Linked DNA regions of Niveibacterium microcysteis. The protein of the gene in region 2 binds, or shares a complex with, the protein of the main gene of each other region. Links are inferred from orthologs where the notes say so. Each region holds a gene or a part of one and is shown on either strand. Other genes may lie near its edges. The genes, in order: cheY and fliM.

The links.
Region 1: the proteins of fliM (region 2) and cheY are in contact, whole or in part, in a crystal structure (PDB 1F4V), measured with the Escherichia coli proteins. The link is inferred for Niveibacterium microcysteis from one-to-one orthologs.

The regions. Positions count from the first base shown.
Region 1 is NZ_CP071060.1:2,650,363-2,660,368, forward strand. What follows is about bases 7,119-10,006. They hold cheY (chemotaxis response regulator CheY), read right to left. Parts: upstream 8,817-10,006; coding sequence 8,421-8,816; downstream 7,119-8,420. Other genes in these bases: JY500_RS12080 (chemotaxis protein CheA), read right to left, coding at 7,119-7,445; cheZ (protein phosphatase CheZ), read right to left, coding at 7,508-8,344; JY500_RS12095 (chemotaxis protein), read right to left, coding at 8,831-9,778; JY500_RS12100 (chemotaxis protein), read right to left, coding at 9,790-10,006. In the rest of the region: JY500_RS12040 (pyridoxal phosphate-dependent aminotransferase), read right to left, coding at 1-872; JY500_RS12045 (Mth938-like domain-containing protein), read left to right, coding at 983-1,363; JY500_RS12050 (peroxiredoxin), read left to right, coding at 1,443-1,898; JY500_RS12055 (PhoH family protein), read left to right, coding at 1,938-3,365; JY500_RS12060 (DUF4212 domain-containing protein), read left to right, coding at 3,362-3,637; JY500_RS12065 (hypothetical protein), read right to left, coding at 3,662-4,243; JY500_RS12070 (C40 family peptidase), read left to right, coding at 4,579-4,974; JY500_RS12075 (DUF3135 domain-containing protein), read right to left, coding at 5,026-5,346; more of JY500_RS12080, read right to left, coding at 5,490-7,118. UniProt on the Escherichia coli protein: Involved in the transmission of sensory signals from the chemoreceptors to the flagellar motors.
Region 2 is NZ_CP071060.1:2,021,429-2,031,371, reverse strand. The notes cover bases 7,119-9,943. They hold fliM (flagellar motor switch protein FliM), read left to right. Parts: upstream 7,119-7,933; coding sequence 7,934-8,953; downstream 8,954-9,943. Other genes in these bases: fliO (flagellar biosynthetic protein FliO), read left to right, coding at 9,547-9,943; fliN (flagellar motor switch protein FliN), read left to right, coding at 8,946-9,362; JY500_RS09225 (flagellar basal body-associated protein FliL), read left to right, coding at 7,340-7,903; JY500_RS09230 (flagellar hook-length control protein FliK), read left to right, coding at 7,119-7,203. In the rest of the region: JY500_RS09260 (sensor histidine kinase), read right to left, coding at 1-215; flagellar basal-body MS-ring/collar protein FliF, read left to right, coding at 396-2,120; flagellar motor switch protein FliG, read left to right, coding at 2,107-3,105; JY500_RS09245 (FliH/SctL family protein), read left to right, coding at 3,124-3,840; flagellar protein export ATPase FliI, read left to right, coding at 3,840-5,243; flagellar export protein FliJ, read left to right, coding at 5,354-5,863; more of JY500_RS09230, read left to right, coding at 5,932-7,118. UniProt on the Escherichia coli protein: FliM is one of three proteins (FliG, FliN, FliM) that forms the rotor-mounted switch complex (C ring), located at the base of the basal body.

The DNA.
Region 1 (10,006 bases), 640 kb from region 2 along the record:
AGCCCCTCGATATAGTCCCCCGCACGGCGCTTGTCGCCCGATACGACCATCCAGCCGGCACGATAGCCGCAGGAACGGTAGTTCTTCGAGAGGCCGTTGAAGGTCACGAAGAGCACATCGTCGGCCAGTGACGCGATGCTGGTATGTACTTCGCCGTCAAAGAGCGTCTTGTCGTAGATCTCATCGGCGAACACGATCAGGCCATGCTCGCGGGCGATGTCGACAATGGCTTGCAGCGTTTCAACCGGATACAGCGCCCCCGTCGGGTTATTCGGATTGATCACCACGATGCCCTTGGTGTTGGGCGTGATCTTGCGGCGGATATCGTCGAGGTCAGGCAGCCAACCCGATGCCTCATCACACAGGTAATGCCGCGGCGTACCACCCGACAGGCTCACCGCGGCGGTATAGAGCGGGTAGTCGGGCGCCGGCAGGAGCACCTCGTCACCTGAGTTCAGGAGCGCCTGCATGCTCATTACAATCAGTTCAGACGCGCCATTACCGATGTACACGTCGTCCACCGTGACACCAGTGATGGCCTTTTCCTGCGTGTAATGCACGATCGCCTTGCGCGGCGCGAACAGACCCTTGGAATCGGTGTAACCCGCGGCGTCCGGCAGGTTACGGATCATGTCCTGCACGATCTCATCAGGGGGCAGCAGGCCGAACGGGGCAAGATTGCCAATGTTCAGCTTGATGATCTTCTGCCCCTCTTCCTCCATTTGCCGTGCACGCGCCAACACCGGGCCGCGGATGTCGTAGCACACGTTGGAGAGCTTCGCCGACTTGTGAAGCGGGCGCGCGGCGCGGGCGGCGGCCACCGGCTCAAGTCCGTGTTCGCCCGTAATCCGCAACAGATTTCCCGCAGTCATAGTCTTCTCCAAGCGTCATCCGCCCTCGACTGAACGCCAAGGCGCGGCAAATCAAAAGGTTATAATCGTAGCCAAGCCTCACCACTGCCGCAATCGCGGTGCAACAAACGATGAAACTCAACCTCGATCTGTCGGCTGGAACCAACGTCGTGACTGCGCACGGAGCGGGCTTCATCGCCATCAACGGTCAGCGATATACAGCGAGCCTGGTTGTCGGCCCCCAGCTGCTGGACACCGCGTGGGGCAAGGATCGCTTCGAATCGCTCACGATTGACGACTTTGCCGCCCTCGCAGACCACGAGGCAGTCATTACCCTGATTGGCACCGGCCAGCGGCAGCGCTTTCCGTCGCCCCAAATGCTCAGGCCTTTGATCGACGCGCAGCGTGGTTTCGAGATCATGGACACCGCGGCAGCATGTCGGACCTACAATATCCTCGCCGCGGAGGGCCGTAAGGTGATCGCGGCAATGATCATTGAATCAGCAGCTTAGCGACATACGTTTTTCGGCCATTTGCGGGGCACGATCCGGCTCGGCTACTCTGGTGCGGAATCCACCCATGGAGACCGCGATGACAGGATCGAAAGCGCCCGAATTCTCCCTCCCCGCGACCGGCGGCAAGACGATCAGTCTCGCTGATCTTGCCGGTCACACAGTGGTGCTCTACTTCTACCCCAAAGACAACACGCCCGGCTGCACAACCGAGGGCGAGAACTTTCGCGACCTGCACGATGAGTTCGTGAAGCGTGGCGCCATGGTTCTTGGGGTTTCACGCGACAGCATCAAGTCGCATGAGAATTTCAAGAGCAAGAAAGAATTCCCGTTCGACCTGCTGTCCGACCCGGACGAGACGCTGTGTGAGGCGTTTGGCGTCATGAAGCTGAAGAACATGTACGGCAAGCAGGTCCGCGGCATCGAACGCAGCACCTTCGTCATCAATGCGAAAGGAGAGATCTGCCGCGAGTGGCGCGGCGTCAAGGTTCCCGGTCACGCGCAGGAAGTGCTCGACTTCGTCACGTCGCTCTGACCCCTTCTGTCTTTCGAACTTACGCGGAAGCTCTAGCTCATGAACGCAAAACGCCAGCCAGCCAGCACAGCCGCCAAGACGAAGCTCTTCGTGCTAGACACCAACGTCTTAATGCACGACCCGAACTGTCTATACCGGTTCGAAGAACACGACATCTTCATTCCCATTCAGACACTGGAAGAACTCGACGCCCACAAAAAAGGCATGTCCGAGGTGGCGCGCAACGCGCGCCAAGCGAGCCGCATGATGGATGACATCGTGACCTCCGCACCCGACGGCATCGAGACCGGCATCGAACTGACGGAACCGTCGCGAGAACTCGCAACCGGCCGCCTTTTCCTGCAAACCGAGGCGATTCCGATCCAACTGCCGGTGAACGTACCGACAGCCAAGGCCGACAACCAGATTCTGGCGGTCGTTCATTACTTGGCGACCAAGTTCCCGAAGCGGCCAGTCATCCTGGTGTCGAAAGACATCAACATGCGCATCAAAGCCCGCGCTATGGGGCTCGATGCACAGGACTACTTCAACGACAAAGTCCTGGAAGACACCGACCTGCTCTACACCGGCGTCAGAGAGTTGCCCGCGGATTTCTGGGATACGCATGGCAAGGACATGGAGTCGTGGAAGGAGAACGGCCGCACGTTTTACAAGCTGCGTGGTCCGCTTTCCGCGGAGTTGGTCGTCAACGAATTTGTGTATCAGGAAGGCGAACGGCCGCTCTACGCACTGGTAAAGGAAAGGACTGGGCCGACCGTCGTCCTTGAAACGCTGATCGACTTCTCGCATCAGAAGAACAACGTCTGGGGCATCACGGCACGAAACCGGGAACAGAATTTCGCGCTGAATCTGCTGATGAACCCGGACGTAGATTTCGTCTCGCTGCTCGGCCAGGCTGGCACTGGCAAGACGCTGCTCACGCTCGCGGCGAGCCTGACTCAGGTGCTGGAAACCAAGCGCTACAGCGAAATCATCATGACGCGCGTGACCGTGCCGGTTGGTGAGGACATTGGTTTTCTACCTGGCACCGAGGAAGAAAAGATGGCGCCATGGATGGGCGCGCTCGAGGACAACCTTGATGTGCTCAACGGCAACGCCGAAGAGGGTGGCCACTATGGTGGCGAATGGGGGCGCGCCGCGACACGCGATCTCATCCGTACCCGGATCAAGATTAAGAGCCTCAACTTCATGCGGGGTCGCACCTTCATCAACAAATTCCTGATCATCGACGAAGCGCAGAACCTAACGCCCAAACAGATGAAGACGCTGATCACACGTGCCGGCCCAGGCACCAAGGTGGTCTGCCTCGGCAACATCGCGCAGATCGATACGCCGTATCTGACCGAGGGGAGCTCAGGCCTGACCTACGTGGTGGATCGCTTCAAGGGCTGGGCTCATAGCGGCCATATCACCTTGCAGCGAGGCGAGCGCTCGCGGCTTGCCGACTGGGCAGGGGAAGTTCTGTGAGTGACGCGCCGCGCCCGGACTCCGCCGCGGCGCGGCGCCATTGGAGGCGCACGCTCGCGCTGACGCTGGCGCTACTGGCGGTATGGTTTGTTGTAACGCTGGTAACCAGCTTCATGCCCGAGCGCTTGAACGAATGGGAATTTCTCGGGTTTCCGCTTGGCTTTTATTTCGCAGCGCAGGGCGCGCTGTTGATCTACCTGGCGATTGTGGGCGTGCACACTTGGGCCATGAATCGCCTCGATCAGCGGTACAAAGACGCGCGGGACGAATAAGCCCCTTCGTCGCCCTCAGATCACTTAGGCAGCGAAGCGACGCTCACCGGGGACGGCATCGTCCAGCACCCAATTGCGAACCGCCGTGCGGCCAGGCAATTGCTCCACCCGCCAGTGGGCGAGCTTCACGCCCGTGCCCGCCAGTTCCGCCAGGGCACGCGAGCGAGCCGGATGTGACGGCTCACCTGCTCGGTCGAGGACCACGACGGCCACAGGCCGGAAGTCCTTTCGGCAAACAACGAAGTCCAGCACAGCCAGCCCAAGATGCTCCCCGCGGGGCAAGAGCTTTGCGCTGCTAACGTGGGTCAGCACTTCAAATTCGGGGAGCGCAACCTTCAAGAGCAGGTAAACAAGCCGCTCTTCCCGTGCAAGCAGTTCCGTTTCCATCGGACTTGCCTTATTCGTCTTGGGAGGCTGCACGGTATTCGGCGCGGCATCCGGCGCTTTGTTCGGTCCACCGAGGTCGGCCGATGCGGCGAGGAGGAACTGCTCTTCCCTCGACGACGCATGCATGCGTGATACCTGGATCGCGCGCATGCAGCGGCGTACAGACCAGACACCAAGCACAACGAAGCCGAGAAATAGCAGGTAAGAAAACACCTTCATGGCGGGGGACCCAGGCGGCGAGACAATGGGCGGGATTTTATGGGTATTCCAACGGAATGCCTTGATTTAGCCGGCAATCCGCGACCAACGGTAACATCTAGGTACACGTCAACACAAAATCAAGGGTTTACCGGTCACACCTGCCAAGTTATAGTCGCGTGATGCGCATAAAAACAACACTCTGTATTGCATGTCTGGCGATCTTTGCCGGACAAGCGCTTGCCGCGGAGCCGCCGGAGCACGTTCCGGGTGCGCCGGCTGCATTGACCTCAGAGTCGATTGTGGCGCACTCGGAGTCGCTCCTCGATCGCGCATCGCGCGGCGCCGGTGACCTGATGAATTCCGGCCTTCAATACCTTGGTATCCGCTACCGTTTCGGTGGCAACTCGGCCGAGACCGGATTTGACTGCAGTGGCTTGGTTCGCCGCGTGTTCATGGATGCGCTCGGTCTGAATCTGCCCCGTACGGCCAAGGAAATGGCCAATACCGGCGAGCGGATCAATCCTTCCGAGCTCAAGCCGGGCGATCTGGTGTTCTTCAACACCATGCGTCGTACCTTCTCACACGTCGGCATTTACCTTGGCGACAACCGCTTTCTCCATTCGCCGTCGGCTGGCGGCAAGGTGCGCGTGGAGAGCATGTCTGACGACTACTGGCGCACGCGCTTCAACGGCGCCCGTCGGGTCGTAGACCAGCCTGAATTGCGCTCGGCCGAAACCAATATCCGCTGATTGGAATTAACGTGGCGACCGTATCGCCACGCTGCCGCTCGGCAACAGCGGTCACATCTGATGCTTGGCCCCGTGCGCCGTATTGACCGTCTCGCCGATAGGTTCCGCGGCCGTAGGCAGCCGCGAGAAGGCAAGGTCAAGGGCATCAAGCCGCTCTGAAATCATCTGGGCAAGCCGCTGTGTCACCTGATCGGCGTTCGGTGTCGTGGCGCGCATCAGCTCTATCTCATCCTGCAACTGCCAAAGCTTGGCCTGGCGCTCGGGATCAGTGCCACTGATCATGCGCTCGATCAACTCTCGCCTTGCCGCCACGAAGCCGGCAACGTCGGTCTGCGCCAAAACCTTGAGATGACGAAATTCGGTGTCGGTCATGGCGATGGCTCCGACGACGGGATGGAATGTCATCCTACGCCCTGCGCCGCACAGAACCAACAGCCAATCGTGCACCAAGCACCACAAAAAGGACGGGCCCACCAAGGTGGGCCCGACGGTTCAAAACCCTGACAAGCGATCCGTCATGCGGCGACCGGCAAACGATCCCGCAACAGCGCCTTTCGGGTCGTGCCGCCTTGATCCGACGAGCTGCCGAGTAGCTCTTTCATATCGAGAATGAGCACGATCTGCCCGTTCGACAGCGTCGTCACGCCCGCCACGCCCTTCGGACGGAAGGCATCAAGCGACTTGATCACCGCGTCTTCCCGGCCCGCGAACGAGTCGATCGCCAGCACGTAGTTGCGCTCGGCCGTCTGCATGAGTACGCCGTACTCGGCGACGTGCTCCTGCGGCCAGCCCAGCAGGCCAGATAGCGTGTAGATCGGCAGCACTTCGCCACGCACCACCATCGTCGCGCGGCCACCAACCTCCTGCACATGCTGTGCTTCGATCGGCAGGATCTCGCGCACCATCGACAGGGGCACGGCGAAAGGCTGCTCCGCAAGGCGCACCACAAGCACCGGCAGAATTGCCAGAGTAAGCGGCAGCGAAATGATGAAGGTCGTGCCCTTGCCTTGCGTCGAGCGGATATCGATCGTGCCGTTGAGCTTCTGGATATTCGTCTTCACCACATCCATGCCAACGCCACGCCCGGACACGTCCGACACAGCCGATGCGGTGGAGAAGCCGGGGAGGAAGATCAGGTTGTAGCTCTGACGTTCATCCATGGTGTTGGCCTCTTCATCAGTGATGAGGCCTTTCTCCAACGCTTTGGCGCGCAGCCGCTCGGCGTTCATGCCACGCCCATCGTCTGCGACGATGATGACAATGTGGTCGCCTTCCTGACGCGCCTCAAGGCGCACTACGGACTTGTCCGATTTCCCTGCCGCGAGACGTTCGTGCGTCGGCTCGACACCGTGATCAACCGCGTTGCGGATCAGGTGGATGATCGGATCGGAGAGATCCTCGATCATCGTTTTGTCGATTTCCGTTTCCTCGCCGCTGAGCATCAGCTCAACATCCTTTCCGAGGCTGCGGGCCAGATCGCGGGCGATTCGCGGATATTTCTGGAACAAACGGCCGATCGGCTGCATGCGCGTCTTCATGACCGCGTTCTGCAGATCAGAAACCAGCAGATCGAGCTGGCTCACTGCCACGTCCAACGCGTGCAGCGTTTCCGAGTCGCTGCGGCCGTTCAGAATGTCAGAACGCAGTGCGTTGAGCCGGTTCTTGGTGAGCCCGATTTCACCGGACAGGTTCAAAACCTGATCGAGGCGAGAAGTATCCACGCGGATCGAGTTGTCGCGAGTGCGCTCAACCTCGCGCCGGCCAGTCGGCCCGCTATAGCCCGGCTTGTCGCTGGCACGTCGCCCGATTGCGGCCTTGATGATCTCGTCGGCAGATTTGCCGTCGAGGTCGTGCGAAGGATCTGCAACAGTAACAACAGCGGCCGGCGCGGCGGCCGGGGCCACTGCTGACGAGGGCACGCCAGTCACGGCTTCGTAAAGCGCATACCAGTCGATGCCGTCGTCGCCAACCGGATGGTGCACAACCACCGGCGCCACCGGAACCAAGGCTGTCTCGGCCTTCGGCGCGGGAGCCGGTGCCGGCGCCGGAGCGGCTGGTTTGGCCGCACCGCCAACCAGATTCCCAGCAATCGCCAGCTTCAGCTGCGAGATCAAATGCGGGTCCGCAGCGGATGGCTGCTGGCCGCGCTCAAGCTCGTTGAACATGTCGCGCACCGCGCCGGTCGCGGCGAGGATGACGTCCATCGCATCCGGCGTAATCGCGAGTTCCGCGTTACGCAACTTGTCGAACAGGTTCTCGGTCAGGTGGCACAAGGTCACCAGCTCGGTCGCATTGAGGAACCCGGCACCACCCTTGATCGTGTGGAAGCCGCGGAAGATCTCGTTGAGCAAACCGGTGTCGTTCGGCGTGCGCTCAAGATCGACAAGCTTGTTGTCGACGCCTGATAGCAGATCACCCGCTTCGATCAGGAAGTCCTGAAGGAGATCTTCCATCCCCGCAAAATCGCTCATAGCTCGCTCCGAATCACCGATGTCTTACGCCAGTCCGGCTCTAAGTCGGTCATGCAACGCTGTCAGAAGCCCAGGCTTTCGAGCAGATCGTCCACCTGCTCCTGGTTCGTCACGACATCCTCGCGCCCTTCGCTGCTGACCACCGGGCCATTCAGCAGGCCTTCGCTGGCCGACGAGCGCTTGTTCTCCGGCACCACCTGCAGCAGCACGTTCACCAGGCCCTCTTCCAGTACTGCAGCCATGTCGACGATCTTCTTGATCACCTGACCGGTCAGATCCTGGAAGTCCTGCGCCATCATGATTTCGAGCAACTGTTCATTGACCAGTTTGCTGTCGTCGGCGACCTGACCAAGGAAGCCGCGGGTCTCCTGAGCAAGGACCTTGAACTCTTCGACCGACAGCTCCTTCGCGTAGAGCTTGTCCCAGCGTTCGCGCAGCTGACGCGACATGTCTTCCTGCCGATCCTGGATCGGCTGCGCGATGTCGGTCGCGTTGAGCACGCGGCTCGCAGCCTGCTCGGTCATCGTCGCGATGTAGGAAAGGCGCTGGCGTGCGTCGGGGATCTGGCGTGCAGTTTCCTCCAGCATCCGGTCGTAACCCAGCTCGCGCAAGGTGTCGTGCAGCATCCGCGTCATCTGGCCGATCTTCGTGAAGACCGATTCCTGGCGCTCCTCCGGTGTCAAGGGCTCCGCCGGTACCTCGCGCGCCTCGCCCTCAAGAACGTCCTGCCCGCCCGCATTGAACTTCGACGCTACATCGTCGAAGAGATGCTGCAATTCGTCGCTGTCGCCTTCGTCGGCAGGCGGACGGGGCGCTGCGGCCTCGCTCGCGATGCTGTCGAACAGCTCCTGCAGTTCGTCGTTGTCACCTGATCCGTCATTCGCTGGCCGTTTTGCCATTTCCGGCTCCTGTTGGTCTTTCACACCGAATGCGCAGCGCAAAGAAAGCCGCGCCGCACACCACGCATGTCGCGGATTAGCCCGCCTTGCCCATTTTTTCGAAGATCTTCCCCATCTTTTCGGACAGGGTCGCCGCGGTGAAAGGCTTCACGATGTAGCCACTCGCACCGGCCTGCGCAGCCATGATGATGTTTTCCTTCTTGGCCTCTGCCGTGATCATCAGAACGGGCAGATCCTTCAGCGCAGAACTCGAGCGGATCGCTTGCAGCAACTCAATGCCGGTCATGTTGGGCATGTTCCAGTCGGTGACGACGAAGTCGAATCCACCGCCTTGCAGTTTCTGCAAGGCAACGGCGCCGTCTTCCGCCTCATCGACGTTTGTGTAGCCCAATTCCTTCAACAGGTTGCGGACGATGCGACGCATCGTCGAAAAGTCATCAACCACGAGGAATTTCATCTTGGGATCGGACATATTTTTCTCCGGGGTTATTCCCTGTGCGACTTCATCAGATATGGGCGCAGCGTCTCGGCGAGCACCTCAGCATCGAACTTTGCCACATACGCATCGACACCGACTGACTTGCCCATTGCTCGATTCGCTTCCGAGGAGAGGGACGAGTGCATGACCACCGGGATCCCCTCAAAACGAACGTCGCTCTTGATATTGCGGGTCAGCACGTAGCCGTCCATTTCCGGCATTTCCGCGTCAACCAGAATCAGGCTCAGTTCATCGGCAAGGCGGCGCTTCTGCAGTTGCGCATGGGAGGCCATGCCTTCGAGCCGGGTCCAAGCCTCAAAACCGTTCATCGCGTGCTTGTGGCGTACGCCAAGCTTGTCGAGCACCTCGACAATCTTCTTGCGAGCAACCGACGAGTCATCGACGAAGAAGATGTTCGATTCGACGTCTTTTCCAAGCGGGGCGATCTGCCCGATCGGCGCTTCGCCGAAGGTTTGCGCGAGGATCGTCTCGACGTCCAGGATCGACACCAGACGGCCGTCCGGCAGTTCGGTGATCGCGGTGATGAAGCTGACCGCCGACGATGAGACGTTCTCCGGCTGGCGAACCTTGTCCCATTCAACCCGGATGATGCGGTCGACATCGCTGACGAGGAACCCGAGCGTTCGCTTGCTGTACTCGGTCACCATCATCGAGCCGCCCAGACCCGCTTCGGGGCCATTCAAGCCAAGGATGCGACCCAGCGAGAGTACGGGAATGACGTTGCCGCGGAGCGAAATCAGGCCCTCCACCCCGGCAGGCATATTCGGTGCCTTGGTGATGAACGGCGTTTTCGAGACTTCGCGCACCTTGAACACGTTGATGCCGAAGGTTTCGGTCGTGCCGAGCGAAAACAGCAGGATCTCCATCCGGTTGGAACCGGCGAGCTTGGTACGCGCATCAACCGAATCGAGCAGATTGCTTTGTGCCTGGTCCATTTCGGTTCCCCTCAGAGCATGTCCTGGTCGCCGTCGATGTACTTCAACAGCGAGTCAGCCAGCCGGTGCGGCTCAAACTTGGAAACGTAGGCATCCACACCCACTGATTTGCCGAGCGCCTGGTTCGACATGCCCGACAGCGAGGAATGCATGAGGATGGGTATCCCCTCGAAACGTGGGTCCGACTTGATCTTCTTCGTCAGGATGTAGCCATCCATTTCCGGCATC
Region 2 (9,943 bases):
GCTGCGTTCACCTGCTCGATGCGCCCCTGCGCATCAAGTAGCACGACGCCGGCGGGCAGCGCCGCGAGCAGCCCGGTCAGGCGCTCGTTCAGGCGTTCAACCTGGCGTTCCAGCCCGGAATAGGCCTGTGTGAGCTGTGCGGAGGCCTCCGAGAACTGGCGGAAGGCCTCGGCGAGCTGTGCGGCATCGAGCGGCGGCTGGATCGTCTCTTGCATGATCTGGTTGAGCGTCTCGGACCCTTTTTCCGGCCCTGCTCGCAGATTAATGGCAGGCGACCGGCAACAAGCGGCGAATAGGCGGCAAAAACTGCCGCTTAAACGGACTTTGCACTTGCGGCAGCGGCAAGACAATGCACCCATCCAGAAAAGGGCCTTTGCGCCCAAGAGGTCAAGATCATGGCCGAAGCCGAACTGACTGCCGACCAGCCCGCGCCGCCCACATCGCCGCTTGAGCTGATCCGCGACAACTTCAACCGCCTCACCGCGCGCCAGAAAATTGCCGGTGCAGCGGCGATTGCCGTTTCGATCGCACTGCTCACCGGCGTCTGGCTGTGGAGCAAGCAACCGAACTACGCGGTGCTGTTCTCCGGGCTGGCCGAGAAGGACGGCGGCGCCATCATTACGGCGCTGCAGGCGCAGAACGTGCCGTTCAAGGTCACCGACAACGGTTCGGCGATCCTGGTGCCGGCGCAGCAAGCCGCGGAATTGCGCCTGCGCATGGCCAGCCAGGGCCTGCCGAAAGGCGGTTCGGTTGGCTTTGAGCTGATGGAAGGCAACCGCATCGGCATTTCGCAGTTCCTCGAACAGGTTAACTACCAGCGCGCCCTCGAAGGCGAACTGGGCCGCACCATCGGCTCGATCAATGCGGTGCAGAACGCGCGTGTGCATCTGGCGATTCCGAAACAGACCGCCTTCCTGCGCGATGAGCAGAAGCCCTCGGCCTCAGTCGTGCTCACGCTGCATGCTGGTCGCGCGCTGGACAACGGCCAGATCGCCGGCATCGTCAATCTGATCTCGGCATCGGTGCCGCAACTGACCGCCTCGGCCGTCAGCGTCATCGATCAGAACGGCAACCTGCTGACGACCAAGGCCGACCCAAGCGGGCTCGATGCCACGCAGATCAAGTATGTACGCGAACTCGAAGATCGCTTCGTGCGCCGCATCGAGAGCATCCTGGAACCGATCGTTGGTCAGGCCAACCTGCGCGCCCAGGTCACCGCGGACGTGGATTTCGATCAGCAGGAACAGACGGCGGAAAGCTACAAGCCGAATCCGAGCCCCAACCAGGCGATCCGCAGCCAGCAGCTCTCGGATAACACCACGATGCAGCCGGCGCCGGCCGGCGTGCCTGGCGCGCTGAGCAACCAACCGCCTGTGCCGGCGACTGCGCCGATCACGACGCCCGCCGCCCCGGGCACACCGGGTGCCGCCAACCAGGCGCAGCCGCTTTCGTCGAGCAAGAACTCGACGACAAACTACGAACTCGACAAGACGGTGCAGCACACCAAGCGCGCGCTGGGCCAGGTTCGTCGCCTCTCGGTCGCGGTGGTCGTGAACCACCGCAGCGAGCGCGACGCCAAAGGCAACGTTCGCACCGTGCCGCTGTCTGAAGCCGAGATGAAGCAGGTCAACGACCTCGTGCGCGAAGCTGTCGGTTACAACGAAACACGCGGCGACACGGTCAACGTGGCCAATGCGCCCTTCACCGAATCGCTGCGCAAGGGCGACGAAGTGCCGTGGTGGAAGGATCCGGAACTGCGCGCGATGGCGCTGGATCTGGCACGCTGGCTCCTGTTGGGCCTGGTTGCAGCCTTCCTGTGGCTGCGCGTGCTGCGGCCGCTGGTCCGTACCGTCGCACCGCCGCCGGTGGTGGCCGAAGGCGCCGAAGCAGGCGAAGAAGGCGGCGAAGAAGAGGAGGAAGGCTACGTGGTCACGCTCAACGAGCAAGGCGAAGTGCCGGACGACCAGTTGCTGCCGCCGGAAGTGCGGATGGAAGAGATCGCGCGCATGAGCTTCGATCGCAAGATCGCGAAGGTGCGCGAGATCGCGGTGAAGAATCCGAAGGTGATCGCAACGCTGATGAAGGAATGGATGGGGAGCCAGCCGAATGAGCGACGCTGAAGAGGGAATCAACAAGGCCGCGTTGCTCCTGCTCACGCTGGGGCCGGACGAGGCGGCGGACATCCTCAAGCACATGTCGCCGCGTGAGGTGCAGAAGCTGGGCCTCGCAATGACCCGGCTGACGCCGCAAGGCCGCGAAGTGATCGAGGCCTTGATCAACGAGGTTGCGATCTACGCCGCGAAGAGTTCGCCGGTGCAGGCCGATGACGAGAAGATCCGCATCATGCTGACCAAGGCACTCGGCGACGAGCGCGCCGCCAACCTGCTCTCGCGCGTGCTGCAGGGCTCGGACACGGCGGGTATCGAGTCGCTCAAGTGGATGGATGCGGCGACTGCGGCTGACCTGATCAAGAACGAACACCCGCAGATCATCGCGACGATCCTGGTGCACCTTGAGTTCGACCACGCTGGCGAGATCCTCAAGCATTTCTCCGAGCGCCAACGCAACGACGTGCTGCTGCGCATCGCAACGCTCGACGGTGTGCAGCCGACTGCGCTGAAGGAACTGAACGAAGCACTCACCCGCGTGCTGTCGGGCTCGACGCAGCTGAAGAAGACGTCGATCGGCGGTGTACGCCATGCGGCGGACATCCTCAACTTTGTCGGCAGTGCGGCGGAGACCGCGATCCTCGACAACGTGCGCGAGTACGACCCGGATCTGGCCCAGCGCATCCTCGACGAAATGTTCGTCTTCGATAACCTGATGGACGTCGACGACCGCGGCATCCAGACGATTCTGCGCGAAGTGCAGTCCGACCAGCTGGTCATCGCACTCAAGGGCGCCAACCCGGAGATGCGCGAGAAGGTGTTCAAGAACATGTCGCAACGTGCGGCGGAAATGCTGCGCGAGGACCTGGAATCGAAGGGCCCAGTTCGCCTCTCGGAGGTCGAAGCCTCGCAGAAGGAAATCCTCAAAATCGCCCGCCGCCTTGCCGAGGAAGGCCAGATCGTCATCGGCGGCAAGGGTGGCGACGACTTCGTCTAAGGCGGAACCGCATAAGCCATGGCAAACGAACTCGTCATCCGCGCCAATCAGGCCACCGGCGCCTACCGCCGCGTGCAGTTCGAGGATTTTGCGGCGCCGCAGGTTCTCGACGAGCCCGAACCAGCGATCGACATGGCGTCAGCGCCGGAGCCCGTCGCCGAGCCGATCATCGAACCGGAGCCGGAGCTTCCCACCGGCCCGATCGAGATCGCACCCGGCGTCCACTTGCCGACGGCCGATGAGGTCGACCAGATTCATCAGGAAGCCTACAAGGCCGGCTACGACATCGGTTACGAAGAAGGCAGCGCACGCGGGCGACTGGAGGCCGCTGAACTGCACCAGTTGCTGGGTCAGTTCAAGGACACGCTTGATCATCTCGACGAGTCGATCGGCGCGGAGATCCTTGCGCTGTCGCTTGAAGTGGCGCGTTTGGTAGTGCGGGAGCAGATCAAGCAAAGGCCCGAGAGCCTGCTGGTCGTGATTCGCGAAGCGCTGGCGCAGTTGCCGCAGCAGCATGCGGTGCTGCATGTGAATTCGGCGGACGATGCGCTGGTACGGCAATACCTCGGCGAACAGCACGCCCACGCGGGTCACCGCATCGTGGAGGACGACTCGGTCGAGCGCGGTGGCTGCCGCATCGAAGTTGCAGGCACGCTGCTCGACGCAACGGTCGCAACGCGCTGGCGCCGGGTGGTCGAGAACCTCTCGCGCGAACATCCGTGGGAGGATGAGTGATGCCGCGCCTCGCCGACTCCTGGCGTGATTATCTGGAAGACTGCCGCAAGATGGCGGCGGTCGCCTCCCCCTACCAGGTCGCCGGCCGCCTGACACGGATCAACGGCCTCGTCATGGAGGCCTCGGGGCTGAAGCTACCACTTGGGTCCGGTTGCCGAATCCTGATCCCGGGCGGCGGGTCGGTGGAAGCCGAAGTCGTCGGCTTTACGGGCGACAAGCTGTACATGATGCCGACCGACGATGTGTTCGGCCTCGCGCCCGGCGCGCAAGTGGTACCCAACGATCCGGCACAGCCCAAGCTGAGCACCTCAGAACGCGTCGAACCCCGGCGCCGCGCGTCGGACCGGGCGAAGCATCTGCCGGTGGGCAATGAACTGCTCGGCCGCGTCGTCGACGGCGCCGGCCGGCCGCTCGATGGTCTCGGGCCGCTCGAAGTGAAGCACACCCGTTCGCTGCAGAGCCGGCCGTTCAACCCGCTGCTCCGCGCCCCGATAGCAGCAAGTCTCGACGTCGGAATCCGCACCATCAACGCGCTGCTGACGATCGGGCGTGGTCAGCGGATGGGTCTGTTCGCAGGCTCTGGCGTCGGCAAATCGGTGCTGATCGGCATGATGGCGCGCTACACCGAGGCCGAAGTCATCGTCGTCGGGCTGATTGGCGAACGGGGCCGCGAGGTCAAGGAGTTCATCGAGCAGAACCTCGGGCCAGAGGGGCGCGCGCGCTCGGTTGTCGTGGCCGCACCGGCAGACACCAGTCCGCTGATGCGGCTGCAAGGGGCGGCCTATGCCACCACGGTGGCAGAACACTTCCGCGATCAGGGCAAGCAAGTGCTCCTGATCATGGACTCGCTGACCCGCTACGCGATGGCACAACGCGAAATCGCGCTGGCGATCGGCGAACCGCCTGTGACGCGCGGCTACCCGCCGTCGGTCTTCGCGCGCTTGCCGGCGTTGGTCGAGCGCGCCGGTAACGGGCCAGAGGGGGGCGGGTCCATCACGGCCTTCTACACCGTGCTGGCCGAAGGCGACGACCAGCAGGATCCGATTGCCGACTCGGCCCGCGCGATCCTCGACGGCCACATCGTGTTGTCCCGCGCACTGGCGGATCAAGGGCACTACCCCGCGATCGACATGGAGCAGTCCATTTCGCGGGCGATGCACAACCTCATCAAGCCTTCGCATTTCGAGCTGGTAAGGCGCTTCAAGCAACTGTTCTCGCGCTATCAGCGCTCGCGCGACCTGATCGCCGTCGGTGCCTATCAAGCCGGGTCGGATGTGCTGCTCGACGAGGCTGTGCGCGCCTATCCGCAGTTGGAAGCCTTCCTCCAGCAAGGCATCAACGAGCGCGCCGGCTATGAGCAAAGCCTGGCTGCCCTGCACACGCTGTTCGGTGTCGAAACCTGATCGCCCGTGATAGCCGGATCAGGTCAAACCGATGCGTGCTTTTGCGCGCGCGGCCTTGTCGGCGTATATATTGAAAGCCGGCACCCCGCCGGATTCGCTGCATCCCGCGCATGTCCAACGCACTGCAAACGCTGATCGAACTTGCCCAGAGCCGCATGGACGATGCGGCCAAGCGCCTTGGCGCACTGCTCGCAAGCGGCCAGGCGCATGAGCAGAAGCTCGAAATCCTCGTCCAGTACCGCGAGGAGTACCACAACCGCTTCCGCGCCGCCGCGCAGACCGGCATCTCGCCCGAAGCCTGGCGCAACTACTCCACCTTCATTGCAAAGCTCGACGAAGCGGTGTTCGAGCAGGAACAGATCGTCGCGCGCGCCCGCGAGCAGGTCGTGGCCGGCAAGCAAGCCTGGGTGGACGAACGCAACCGCAAGAAGGCCTTTGACACCCTCGCCACACGCCAGCAAGCAGTTGCCCTTCGCAAGGAATCGCGGGCCGAACAACGCATTACCGACGAGCATTCGGCCAAGCTCTTTCGAACCAAGCAGGAAGAAGCCCAGGACGATTCCGACAGTACACCGGGCAACGGCTCGATCACGCCCGAAGGGCCCGCGGACCCGACCTGAGCCGCTGGCACGCGCCTTGCTGAAAGCTGGCTGACACAGCCGGCGGCAACCGCCCCGAGGAGCAGAACATGCCAGCAATGAACGTGAGCCCAAGCCCAATGCCCGCCCCGGTGAGCAACACCGCGCCGGCGCAGGCGAATCTGCCGGCAAATGCCGCCGAATCAAGCACCGACAACGGCAAGCCGGCGAACTTCGCCAATGCGCTGGATGGCGCCAAAGCCAAGACGCAAAAGGCGGAGAGCGACAAGGCGAGCGACCGCTCAGACACCGATGCGACGGCGGCCACCGACGATCCGGCGCGGCTCGCGCAAATCGCCGCTGCATTGCTTTCGTCTTTAGCACCGTCGTCAGCCAGTCAAACTGTCGACTCTTCTAACCAGCCCGCGCTTACCGAGGCGGCAGCGAACGGGGTCATAACGTCCGTGGAAGGGCGCTTTCTTCCGCGGCAGAACCAAGTACCAAGCAACGAGGATTCAGTCACACGCGTGAATAGGCTCTCTGGTTCTCCAGGATCAGCGACAGCCGTTGACAGTTTGCCGCTGGACGGCAAAGCGCTGCCGGCTGCGGCAGTTCCTGCCGCGCAAGGCAGCAATGGCGAAACCTCGGCTGACACATCGGACAAGGCCGCTGCGGCGAATGCACTTTTGGCCCAGACCAGCAATCGCACGGCCGCGACAGCGAGCGACGAAAAGCCCAACCCCGCCTTGACCGCGCTTGGCGATTCGGCCAAGCAGCCCATCGCAGCGGTTGTCGCGGAAGCAAGCGGCAAAGCGGCGCAAACCAAGGCTGTCATCGTGGACACGGCAGCTCAGGCAAGTGCCCCGACGCAACCGACGGTGTCACCTTGGGCGGATACGCTCGCCAACCGTACGGCGGAGGCCGCACGCACCGAAGCCCCGCAGTTCCCTGTCCGCACGCCGGTTTCGCAAAGCGGCTGGGCAGACGACGTGGGCAACCGAATGGTGTGGATGGCCGGCAAGGAACTTGGCCGCGCGGAGTTGATCCTCACGCCGCCACACTTGGGCCGCGTCGAGATCACGCTGAACGTAAACGGCGACCAGACCACGGCGCATTTCGTTACTGCTACGCCAGCAGCACGCGAGGCGATCGAACAATCGATCCCACGACTGCGCGAATTGATGACCGACGCTGGGCTCAACCTGGGCCAGGTCAACGTGAGTGCGAACGGCACCAACGATCCGTCGCAGGAACAACGCAGCTGGGGTGGCCCCCAACGCGGCGCGCGCCAGGTCGCGGCGGACGACACGGCCGAGGTTGTAGGCTTGGCCCGCCCGGCCTGGTCGCAGTCAGGCCGCGGCATGGTTGATACGTTTGCCTGAATTACCGGTCCGGAAGGCCTCAGTTCGGCGCTTTGATGGCCGTAGACAGAGGGAATAATCATCCCTAGCGGTACCTCAGTCCGGAAACACTCAGGTACCGTCAGGCCTCACCGACTGATCGAGAAGGATTTCTGTAATGTCCAGCAAGCCCGCCAAACCTGCAGCCGAAGGCGAAGCCGCCCCGAAGAAGAGCAAGAAGATGCTGATCATCATCGTCGCGGCGGTGGTGGGGCTCGCGCTTGCCGGAGGCGGTGCTTTCCTCCTGCTGGGCAAGAAGAAGAAGGCTGCGGCCGAAGGTGAAGAAGCTCAAGCCGACGAGGAAAAACCCGCTGCCCATGCCGATCCGAAGGCACCGCCGGTGTTCGTGCCGCTGGAACCCTTCGTCGTAAACCTGCAGCCGGAAAACGGCGAGCAGTACCTGCAGGTGGTGCTCTCGTTCCGCGTGGCGGACACACACACCGGCGACCAGATCAAGCTGCTGATGCCCGAAATTCGCCATCGCATCCTGATGCTGCTGTCGGGCAAGAAAGCGTCCGAGATCGCCAACCCCGAAGGGCGCGAGGCCCTCGCCGCGGAGATCCGTACGGAGGCGAACACCTCGCTGGGCTATGAGCCGCCCAAGAAGAAGAAAAAAGGCGCTGATCACGACGAGGGCGGGCCGATCGTGTCCGTGCTCTTTACTTCTTTCATCGTCCAGTAAGGACAATACGGGACAGACCGGGACTCGACCATGGCTCAAGACTTTCTCTCGCAGGAAGAGGTCGATGCGCTACTCCGTGGCGTCACCGGTGAAACCGATGAAGTCGACCAGGGCGACACCGACACCAGCGGCATACGCAACTACAACCTTGCGACGCAGGAACGGATTGTTCGTGGGCGCATGCCCACGATGGAGCTCATCAACGAGCGCTTTGCGCGCAACCTGCGCATCGGGCTTTTCAACTACATGCACCGCAACACCGAAGTATCGGTGGGGCCGATCAAGGTGCAGAAGTACAGCGAGTTCGTACGCAACCTGGTGGTGCCGACCAACCTGAACCTGATCATGGTGAAGCCGCTGCGCGGCACCGGCCTGATCGTGTTCGATCCGAACCTGGTGTTCCTCGTGGTGGACAACATGTTCGGCGGCGACGGACGCTTCCACACCCGGGTTGAAGGGCGCGATTTCACTGCGACCGAACAGCGCATCATCCGCGGCTTGTTGCAGGTGGTATTCAGCGAGATGGAAAAGGCCTGGGCGCCGGTGTTCGGCATCCAGTTCGAGTACGTCCGCTCGGAGATGAACCCGCAGTTCGCCAATATCGCGACGCCAAGCGAGATCGTGGTGTCGATGAACTTCGCGCTGGAATTCGGCGGCACGCAGGCGGACATGCACCTGTGCCTGCCCTACTCCACCGTCGAACCGATCCGCGATCTGCTCTACAGCACGATGCAGTCTGACCACCTCACGCAAGACAAGCGGTGGGTTGGCCTGATGACGAAGCAGATCCAGAGCATCGAGCTCGACCTCACGGTGGACCTCGCGAAGACAACGGTCAGGCTCCGCGACGTCGTGCAATTCAAGGTGGGCGACATCATTCCGCTCGACATACCGGAGCTGGTGCAGGGCCATGTGGATGGCGTACCGGCTTTCGAGGGCAAACACGGCATCAGCCACGGCTATCACGCCGTGAGAATCGAACGGCTGGTGCCGCCGGAGGACCGCGAGATCAACCTGATCGCGGCCAAACTGGGAGGCCATGATGGCTGAAGACGAACAAATCAGTGAAGACGACTGGGCAGCCGCAATGCAGGAGCAGGCGGTTGCGGATGCGGCGATGGCCGAACCGCCACCGCCAGAGCCCGCTCGTGCCGCATTTCCGGAATTCGGCGCAGGAGAAAAACCGACGTCGATGAACGACTTCGACATGATTCTGGACATCCCAGTCCAGATCACCGTCGAACTCGGTCGCACGAAACTCTCGATCCGCAACTTGCTGCAGTTGGCCCACGGCTCGGTTGTCGAACTCGATGCGCTGGCGGGCGAACCGATGGATGTGCTGGTCAACGGCACGTTGATCGCGCAGGGCGAAGTGGTCGTGGTCAACGACAAGTTCGGTATCCGTCTCACCGACATCATCACGCCGTCGGAGCGCATGCGTAAGGTTCGCGGCCTCTGACGGTCAGCAAGCAGTCCTGTCCATGATGGGTGCTGGCACGATCTGAACGCCGGCGAACACCCAGGCCAACGGAAAGCGCGCCCGCCAAGCATCGGAATAGGGCCCGCTTTCCCGCGCTAATCCGCGGGCCGGCAATTCTTGCCGGCCGCAAAATGGCATCGCATATCCAGCCGGTGATACCGCGATGTCCAAACCTTCAAGCCTGTCTCTTCCCGCGTTGCTCGCAGCCCTGCTTGCGCCCGCTTCGGCGTCCGCCGCAGTCGCCGATGCAGGTGGCAGTCTGCTGTCGATGCTGTTCGGGCTCGCCGTGGTACTTGCCAGCCTCTACGGCCTGCTGCATGTCGTCAAACGGCTTCAGGCGCGTAGCGGCAGCGGCCAGGCAACGCTGCGCATCATCGGAGGCACCGCGGTCGGGCCACGCGAGCGCGTCGTCTTGGTCGAACTGGGCGAAAAGGTTCTGGTGCTGGGCGTTGCGCCCGGTCGCATCACCGCACTGCAGACACTCGACACCGCCGAGGTCCCTCGCAGTGCGCCGCCTGCCCCGATCGAGGGTGACTTCCAGCGCAAGCTTGCATCCCTGC